Regions from separate parts of the Streptomyces sp. NPDC104371 genome, predicted to be linked through region 2. Evidence: predicted binding sites of a transcription regulator. Region 2 holds the regulator's gene; the other holds the start of a gene.
The links. Region 2 encodes HrcA, which represses chaperone genes, less so after heat shock. Its sites were predicted from a motif close to TTNGCACTCNGNNNNNCNGAGTGCNAA; they were not measured.
Positions count from the first base shown of each region.

Region 1 (4,870 bases), on a different contig from region 2:
CGCCGCCGGCCAGCTTCGCGAGGCGCTCCTGGAGCTTCTCGCGGTCCCAGTCGGAGTCGGTGCTCTCGATCTCGGCCTTGATCTGGGCCACGCGGCCGACGACGTCCTCGGACTTGCCGCCACCGTCGACGATGGTGGTGTCGTCCTTGGTGACCGTCACGCGACGGGCGGAGCCGAGCACCTCCAGGCCGACCTGGTCGAGCTTGAGGCCGACCTCCTCGGAGATGACCGTGGCGCCGGTGAGGACCGCCATGTCCTGGAGCATCGCCTTGCGGCGGTCGCCGAAGCCGGGGGCCTTGACGGCGACGGCGTTGAACGTGCCGCGGATCTTGTTGACGACGAGCGTGGAGAGCGCCTCGCCCTCGACGTCCTCGGCGATGATCAGCAGCGGCTTGGAGGCACCCGCCTGGATGACCTTCTCCAGCAGCGGCAGCAGGTCCTGGATGGAGGAGACCTTGCCCTGGTTGATCAGGATGTACGGGTCGTCGAGGACGGCCTCCATACGCTCCTGGTCGGTCACGAAGTACGGGGACAGGTAGCCCTTGTCGAAGGCCATGCCCTCGGTGAAGTCCAGCTCCAGACCGAAGGTGTTGGACTCCTCGACGGTGATGACACCGTCCTTGCCGACCTTGTCCATCGCCTCGGCGATCAGCTCGCCGACCTGCTGGTCCTGGGCGGACAGCGCGGCGACGGCGGCGATGTCGGACTTCTCGTCGATCGGGCGGGCGGTGGCCAGCAGATCGTCGGAGACGGCCTTGACGGCGGCGTCGATGCCCTTCTTCAGGGAGGCCGGGGAGGCACCCGCGGCGACGTTCCTCAGACCCTCGCGCACCAGGGCCTGGGCGAGCACGGTGGCGGTGGTCGTACCGTCACCCGCGATGTCGTTGGTCTTGGTCGCCACCTCCTTCACGAGCTGGGCGCCGAGGTTCTCGTACGGGTCCTCGATCTCGACCTCGCGGGCGATCGTGACACCGTCGTTGGTGATGGTGGGAGCACCGAACTTCTTGTCGATGACGACGTTGCGGCCCTTCGGGCCGATCGTCACCTTGACCGTGTCGGCAAGCTTGTTGACGCCGCGCTCGAGGGCGCGACGGGCGTCCTCGTCGAACTTCAGGATCTTCGCCATGGAGCGTTTCAGTCCTCTCGTTGCGATCCGCGGCAGCCCTCCCGGAGCAGCCGCCTATCGCGGTGAAAAGCGAACCGCGCCCCCGACACCCGGCCTGTCAACGGTCGCGGGGCCAGGGGCGCAGCTCAAAGCAGTCTGCTTCGGTGAATTACTTCTCGACGATCGCGAGCACGTCGCGAGCCGAGAGAACGAGGTACTCCTCGTTGTTGTACTTCACCTCGGTGCCGCCGTACTTGCTGTAGAGCACGACGTCGCCGACCTTGACGTCGAGCTCGACGCGCTTGCCGTCCTCGACGCGACCCGGGCCGACCGCGAGGACGACGCCCTCCTGGGGCTTCTCCTTCGCAGTGTCCGGGATGACCAGGCCAGAGGCGGTGGTCTGCTCGGCGTCGAGCGGCTGGACCACGATGCGGTCCTCGAGCGGCTTGATGGCAACCTTGGAGCTGGCGGTCGTCACGATCCGACCTCCCCCTTCGGAGATCTCACGGGGTTAACTGTCTGAGGTGGCGACCAGGTCGATCCGTCGTCGCGGGTGCCGGACCTGCCCGTCGCTGTGTTGGCACTCTCCGGTGGTGAGTGCCAGAGCCGAGACTATGACCGCGATTAGCACTCGGTCAAGCGGAGTGCCAATTGTGCGCGGTGCGGCGTCGCGCGTGCCCCGGCCGGGGCCCTAGAGATAGTCCTCCAGCCGCCCCACCGTGAACCCGCTCTCCTGGATGCGGCGCAGCAGGCGTGCCGTCTCCGTCGTCAGGGGGGCGGGCGGGCGGCTCTCCTCCTCGTGGGGCTGGACATGGGGCCGGAGGATGTCGCCGGGGCGCAGGGGCGCGTCCCTCTCGTACGCGTCGGGGTTCCGGCCCGGCGTCCGGCGCCACAGGATCAGCGAGGTGATCCCGCAGTCCGCCGCCGCCTCGAACGTGGTGCGGTCGTAGGTGCCGTACGGCGGGCGCAGCAGCCGGGGGTGCAGGCCGCCCAGACGCACCCTCAGCCGCTCCTGCTGGCCGCAGATCTCGGCGCGCTGCGCCCGGTAGGAGAGCCCGCGCAGCTCGGCGTGGTGCAGGGTGAGGTTCTCGATGCTCGCACCGGCCGCCCGCAGCCGTGCGGCGCGCGCGTACTCGGGTCCGACCGAGCTGTCCGCGAGGAACACGCTGACCGGCAGCCGCAGTTCACGGACCATGTCGATGAACCGGGGGTCCTTCTCCGCGTCCGCGCCGTAGGTCAGGAAGACGACCTTGTCGTGGGTGGGCACATGGTCGAGGGCGGGCGGCAGGCCCGGTCCCGCCGGACCCGCGCCGTGGCCCGGGGAGCGGACCGGCCGGGGGGCGCGCGTGACCGGGGCGGCCAGGCCCCAGTCGCGGTACTTCTCCTCGTGCGGCCCGCGCGAGGGGTGCACCTTCTGCGCGGCCTTCTTGCCCAGCCGTTCGATCGGGTCGACGGAGGGGGCGCAGCCGGACAGGATCATCAGGACGAGCGCCCCGCCGAGCAGCGCGCGCACCGGCCGCCGCGCCCTCACAGGTAGTCCTCCAGGCGCCCCACCGCGTACCCGTCGTCGGTGACCTTCTTCAGGAACCGGCGGACCAGGTCGGACATCGTGACGTCCCAGTCCGACGAGCCCTTGAAGTGGGCCAGGACGATGTCGCCGGGGTGCAGCCTGCGGTCCCACTCGCGGTACTCCCAGTGGTCGGGGTAGATCTCCTCGTTCCAGAGCGGCACATACGCGATGCCGCAGTCCCGCGCGGCGCGCAGCGTCTCCTTGTCGTAGGCGCCCTGCGGTGACCGGAAGACCGTCGGGCGCCTGCCGAACTGCTCCTTCATCACGTCCTGCATGCCACAGATCTCGTTCTTCTGTTCCTCGTAGGACATCCCGGGCAGATAGGGGTCGTGCAGGGTGCGGTTGTCCAGCGTGACGCCGAGGTCCCGCATCCCGCGGAAGTAGTCGTAGTCGTCGTCGACGACGGTGTCGCTGAGGAACGCGGTGTACGGGACGTGCAGTTCGCTCATCATCCGCAGGAACGCCGGGTCCTTGTCCGTGCCGTCGTCGATGGTGAGGAAGACGACCTTGTCCTTGGTGGGCACGCTCGTGAACACCGGGGGCAGACCGGCGCCGCCCGGGACCCCGAAGCCCTTGCGGAAGGTGATGGCCGGCCTCTTCGCCGGGGGCGCCGCGACCAGCGGCACCTTGGCCAGCCCCCAGCGGGTGGCGGCTGCCGCGCGCTGGGCGTACGAGGGCGGCTTGCCGGGGTATCCGTCGAGGGCGCGCCCCTGCGGCGCCTTCAGCGACTGCGAGCCGAGCGTTCCCGGCACACCGCCGCCGGAACAGGCGGCGGCGAGGGCGGCGAGCGCCAGGAGGGCGAGGGCCGCGCACGCCATGGACAGCGCGCCGAGCCGGGGGACACGCTTCGCACGCCCTTCGTCATCTTGTCGTACGAGCCGCATGGTGCCGGATCCTTCCAGCCGCCCCCGGCCCCCGGGGGCCGACACCGCGACCGGGCACACGCCATCCACCGACTGGCCGACAATGGCCTGGTGAACGACGTCTCCTTCGCATCCCTGCGCACCCCCGAGGGCCGTGCCCTCCTCGACGAGGTGCGCGGCACCGCTCCGGCACAGGAGCTGGCCGTCGCCACCCGGCTGCGCCGCGACCACCCCGCCGAGCTGGTCTCGGCGGCCCTCGCCCAGGCGCGGCTGCGCGAGCGGGCGGCGGCGAAGTTCGGGGCCGAGGACGCGGCGCGGATGTTCTTCACCCCGAACGGCGTCGAGCAGTCCACCCGGACCACCGTCGCGACCTACCGCGCCCGGCGGCTGCGCGCCCTGGGCGTGACCAGTGTCGCCGATCTGTGCTGCGGCATCGGCGGTGACGCCATCGCGCTCGCCCGGACCGGGATCCGGGTCCTCGCGGTGGACCGCGACCCGCTGACCGCGGCGGCGGCGCGGGCGAACGCCGAGGCGCTCGGTCTGTCGGCGCTGATCGAGGTGCGCGAGGCCGATGTCACGGACGTCGACGTGTCCTCGTACGACGCCGTCTTCGTCGACCCGGCGCGGCGGGGCGGCCGGTCGGGCCGGTCGGGCGGCGGCCGGATCTTCGACCCGGAGGCCTACTCGCCGCCGCTGTCCTGGGCCGTGGCCACGGCGCTGAAGGCCCCGCACGCGGCCCTGAAGGTCGCCCCCGGCATCCCGCACGAGGCGGTGCCGCCCGAGGCGGAGGCCGAGTGGATCTCGGACGGCGGGGATGTGAAGGAGGCCGTGCTGTGGTTCGGCACGGAGCCGGGGCTCGTGCGCGCCACGCTGCTGCCCGGCCCGCGGGAGCTGCGCGGCCGTGGCCTGCCGGACCCCCCGGTGCGCCCGCTCGGCCGCTATCTCTACGAGCCCGACGGCGCCGCGATCCGCGCGCATCTGGTGGCGGAGGTGGCCGAGGAGCTGGACGGCGGTCTCCTCGACGCGACGATCGCGTATGTGACGGCGGACGAGCTGCGCCCCTGCCCGTACGCCACCGCCTACGAGATCACCGACCGACTCCCCTTCAACGTCAAGAAGTTGAAGGCCCTGCTGCGGGAGCGGGAGGTCGGCGTCCTGACCGTGAAGAAGCGCGGCTCGGCGGTGGAGCCGGAGGAGCTGCGCCGCAAGGTCCTGCCCAAGCCGCACGGCAGGAACGCGGTGACCGTGTTCCTGACGCGGGTGGCGGGGGCGCCGACGATGCTGCTGGGCCACCCCGCCCACGTCTGAGCACCAGGCCTCGGGCGGTCTCCG
Region 1 covers NZ_JBVJNF010000002.1:982,736-987,605, forward strand. The annotation lists gene groL (chaperonin GroEL) at 1-1,126, opposite strand, end outside; gene groES (co-chaperone GroES) at 1,275-1,583, opposite strand; gene ACZ60T_RS10245 (polysaccharide deacetylase family protein) at 1,797-2,636, opposite strand; gene ACZ60T_RS10250 (polysaccharide deacetylase family protein) at 2,633-3,559, opposite strand; gene ACZ60T_RS10255 (class I SAM-dependent methyltransferase) at 3,650-4,846, shown strand.
Region 1: a site for HrcA is predicted at 1,730-1,756, ahead of groES (co-chaperone GroES). Genes of this name have one in related genera too.

Region 2 (4,870 bases):
GGAGGACATGACCGCATGGTGTCATGCCCCGCTATCAGGTCCGAATCCGGGATCCGCGCGGTATGTGTCGGGGATCGGCGGTACGGGATCGGGGCACCCGGCGGGCGGGCGCCCCCTCCACGTCAGCGCCCGTTGAACGCGTCCTTCAGGCGCGAGAACAGCCCCTGCTGCCCCGGCTGGAACTGTCCCTGCGGCCGTTCCTCGCCGCGCAGCTTGGCCAGTTCGCGCAGCAGTCGCTCCTGCTCGGCGTCCAGCTTGCCCGGGGTCTGCACCTCGACATGGACGATCAGATCGCCCCGGCCGCCGCCGCGCAGATGCGTGACGCCGCGGTCGTGCAGCGGGATCGACTGCCCGGACTGCGTGCCGGGCCGGATGTCGACCTCCTCCATGCCGTCCAGCGTCTCCAGCGGGACCTTCGTACCGAGGGCCGCCGCCGTCATCGGGAGCGTGACCGTGCAGTGCAGGTCGTCGCCGCGGCGCTGGAAGACCGCGTGCGGCAGTTCGTGGACCTCGACGTACAGGTCACCGGCGGGGCCGCCGCCGGGGCCGACCTCGCCCTCGCCCGCGAGCTGGATCCGCGTGCCGTTGTCGACACCGGCCGGGATCTTGACGGTGAGCGTCCTGCGGGAGCGCACCCGTCCGTCGCCCGCGCACTCCGGGCAGGGGGTGGGCACGACCGTGCCGAAGCCCTGGCACTGGGGGCAGGGCCGGGAGGTCATGACCTGGCCCAGGAAGGACCGGGTGACCTGGGAGACCTCGCCGCGGCCACGGCACATGTCACAGGTCTGCGCGGACGTACCGGGCGCGGCACCCTCGCCGCTGCACGTGGTGCAGACGACGGCCGTGTCGACCTGGATGTCCTTGGTCGTGCCGAAGGTGGCCTCGTCGAGATCGATCTCGAGCCGGATCATGGCGTCCTGGCCGCGGCGGGTGCGCGAGCGCGGTCCGCGCTGCGACGCCGTGCCGAAGAACGCGTCCATGATGTCGGAGAAGTTGCCGAAGCCGCCCGCACCGAAGCCGCCCGCGCCGGCACCGCCGGACTGGGACAGCGGATCGCCGCCGAGGTCGTAGACCTGCTTCTTCTGCGGGTCCGAGAGCACCTCGTAGGCGGCGTTGATCTCCTTGAACCGCTCCTGCGTCTTCGGATCGGGATTGACGTCCGGGTGCAGCTCGCGCGCGAGCCGACGGAACGCCTTCTTGATCTCATCCTGCGACGCGTCGCGGCGCACGCCGAGTACGGCGTAGTAGTCCGTGGCCACTTACGACTCCGCCAGGATCTGTCCTACGTACCGTGCCACCGCTCGTACCGCTCCCATCGTTCCCGGGTAATCCATGCGGGTCGGGCCGACCACGCCGAGTTTCGCTACTGCCTCGCCGCCCGAACCGTAGCCCACGGAGACCACGGACGTGGAGTTGAGTCCCTCGTGCGCGTTCTCATGACCGATACGCACCCGCATGGCCGGATCCTTCGCCTCACCCAGCAACTTGAGGAGCACGACCTGCTCCTCCAGCGCCTCCAGAACGGGCCGGATGGTGAGAGGGAAGTCATGTCCGAAGCGGGTGAGATTGGCGGTGCCGCCGATCATGAGCCGTTCCTCGGTCTCCTCCACGAGCGTCTCCAGCAGCGTGGAGAGCACCGTCGTGACCGTACCGCGGTCCTCGGCCTCCTCGAAGGCTTCGGGGAGGTCCTGCACCAGGTGCGGGACGTCCGCGAAACGGCGTCCGGCGACCCGGCTGTTGAGCCGGGCGCGCAGATCCGCGAGGGCGGTCTCGCCGAACGGGGCGGGGCAGTCGATCATGCGCTGCTCGACCCGTCCGGTGTCCGTGATCAGCACGAGCATCACCCGCGCGGGCGCCATGGACAGCAGCTCCACATGCCGCACGGTCGAGCGGGTCAGCGAGGGGTACTGCACGACGGCGACCTGCCGGGTGAGCTGCGCGAGCAGCCGTACCGTGCGCGCGACGACGTCGTCGAGGTCCAGCGAGCACTCCAGGAAGTTCTGGATCGCACGGCGCTCGGGGGCCGTCATCGGCTTGACGCCCGCCAGGCGGTCGACGAAGAGGCGGTAGCCCTTGTCCGTGGGGATGCGTCCGGCGCTGGTGTGCGGCTGGGCGATATAGCCCTCGTCCTCCAGCGCGGCCATGTCGTTGCGGACCGTGGCCGGGGAGACGCCGAGCTTGTGCCGCTCCGTGAGCGCCTTGGAGCCCACCGGCTCCTCGGTGCCGACGTAGTCCTGGACGATGGCGCGCAGCACCTCCAGCCTGCGTTCACTGAGCATCCGCGCACCTCCAGCTCTTCGCCCCGTTGACGTTCCTGGCACTCGGTCCGTGCGAGTGCCAGCATCCCCGGCCCAGTGTACGGCCGTCGGGTACGCCCCCGGCAAGGGTGGGCCCGGCCCTCCTTGCCGACGTGTACCGACCTGTCCGGTGCTGTCCCGCCGGGCCGCGTCTGCCGATAGCGTCGCGGTATGACGGTGTTGTGGGAAGAGTCCGGGTGGGAGGCGCTCGGTCCGCGCGCGGGGCGCGTACGGCTTCCGGTCTGGGACTGCACGGCCGCTCTCGTGGTCGGTGACCGGGGCGCGCTCCTGATCGACCCGGGGTCGAGCACGGCCGAGGGCGCGCGGGTGCGCGCCGACGCGGAGCGGCTGCTCGCTCCCCTGGGCGCGGGGCGGCGTGTGACACATCTCGCCCTCACCCACCCCCACTTCGACCATGTCTTCGGCGCCGCGGCCTGCGCGGACGCGGAGGTGTTCGGGGCGGCGGGCCTCACCGCGCTGCTCGCCCGCGACCGCGAGGAGCTGCGCGCGGACGCGGTACGCCACGGCCTGGCCCCCGGTGAGGCGGCGGAGGCCGCGCAGGCGCTGGTACGTCCGGACCACGAGGTCGCGGGCGAACGGACGTTGGAGCTGGGCGGGGTGGAGGTCCTGCTGGCGAACGTGGGGCCGGGCCACACGGCCCACGACCTGGCCGTCCTCGTCCCCGGGAACCCTCCGGTGGTGTTCTGCGGGGACCTGGTGGAGGAGTCCGGTGAGCCGCAGGCGGGCCCCGACGCGGTGCCCGCGCGCTGGCCCGCGGCCCTGGACCGGCTGCTGGCGCTGGGCGGCGAGGACGCGCGGTACGTTCCGGGGCACGGCGCGGTAGTGGACGCCGGGTTCGTCCGTTCCCAGCGGGACGAACTGGCGGCCCGTTTCGGCGTGTCGTAGCCGGTCGTACGCCCATCACACCGCCGCTTCTCCTATCGTCATCCGAATGCGCGCGTACTCACCCGATCTGACCCCGCCCTGGAAGAAGCCCCGGCCCGCACCGGAGGTCCCCGCGGACCCCGGTCTGGTGGTCGAGGAGCCGCGCACGGGCTTCTGCGGCGCGGTGATCCGCTGCGAGGCGGGCACGGTCACCCTGGAGGACCGCTTCGGCAAGCACCGGGTGTTCCCGCTGGAGCCGCGGGGGTTCCTGCTGGAGGGGCGGGTGGTGACGCTGGTGCGCCCCGCGCAGGCGCCGGCGCGCGCGACCCGTACGGCGTCGGGTTCGGTGGCCGTACCCGGCGCCCGCGCGCGGGTGGCCCGCGCCGGGCGTATCTATGTGGAGGGCCGCCACGACGCGGAACTGGTCGAGCGGGTGTGGGGCGACGACCTGCGCATCGAGGGCGTGGTGGTGGAGTACCTGGAGGGCGTGGACGACCTGCCGTCGATCGTCGAGGCCTTCTCCCCCGGCCCGGACGCCCGCCTCGGCGTCCTGGTGGACCACTTGGTCCCCGGTACCAAGGAGTGGCGCATCGCGCGGTCGGTGACGAGCGAACACGCGCTGGTGGTCGGCCACCCGTACATCGACATCTGGGAGGCGGTGAAGCCCGCGTCCCTGGGCATCGAGGAGTGGCCCCGGATCCCGCACGGCCAGGACTGGAAGACGGGGGTGTGCCGCGCGCTGGACTGGCCGGAGCACACGGGCGCGGCCTGGCAGCGGATCCTGTCGCGGGTACGGTCCTACAAGGACCTGGAACCGGAACTGCTGGGCAGGGTGGAGGAGTTGATCGACTTCGTCACGGCCAGCGGTGAGGCTTGACCGCCTGGTAGGTGCCGAACTCTGAGGTCTCCAGTTCGATGCCCAGCGGTTCCAAGGGCGTCATGTCACCGAACTTGGTGATCCGTTGGCGTCGGTAGTCTGCGGTCTCGCCCTCGCTTGTCGGCTCGGTGAGCAAGACACAGCGGCCCATGATGGGGTCAATGATCAGATACCCGGGTACCTTTGCCGCCGCGTAGATCGAGCGCTTCACCCCGTAGTCGCGGTCGACACTGGTCTTGGAGACGACCTCGACCAACAGGCTGATGACCTCGGAAGGCATCAACCTCCCGTGCTCCGGCCCGGTGCCACGCTCGATGACCACCAGGTCGGGCTGTGGCTCGCTGGTCTGTTGAAGGATCGCGATGTCCTGAGTCTGAAGTCGCCTCCAACGCTGTCGAGGAATCTGGTCTTGTACCGCCTCCACGATGTCGTTGTGGACCACGTCCGGTCCCGCCATCATCACGATTTCCCCCTGGAGGAGCTCGGCCTTGTATCCCTCGGGAACCTCGAGGTTCTCGAAGAATTCCACGACGTCGGTGGTCATCGGTCGGTCCATCACAGCGGTCATCTCCGCAGTCCTCCGGTTTCCGCCACCGTCAATTACGGCAGCAGCGTACGAACCAGGCTAGGGACCGAACCCCCATCCCGCACGGATTCACCCGCCAGAGTGATCAGTCCACCAGGTCCCGTACCACCGCGTCCGCCAGCAGCCTCCCCCGCAGGGTCAGTACCGCCCGGCCCTCTGCGTACGGGCCCTTCTCCAGCAGGCCGTCCGCCAGGGCCCGGCGGGAAGCCGCCAGTCCCGCCTCCC
Region 2 covers NZ_JBVJNF010000007.1:46,935-51,804, forward strand. The annotation lists gene ACZ60T_RS22030 (nitronate monooxygenase) at 1-9, opposite strand, end outside; gene dnaJ (molecular chaperone DnaJ) at 123-1,259, opposite strand; gene hrcA (heat-inducible transcriptional repressor HrcA) at 1,260-2,279, opposite strand; gene ACZ60T_RS22045 (MBL fold metallo-hydrolase) at 2,469-3,203, shown strand; gene ACZ60T_RS22050 (DUF3097 domain-containing protein) at 3,250-4,059, shown strand; gene ACZ60T_RS22055 (Uma2 family endonuclease) at 4,037-4,627, opposite strand; gene hemW (radical SAM family heme chaperone HemW) at 4,731-4,870, opposite strand, start outside.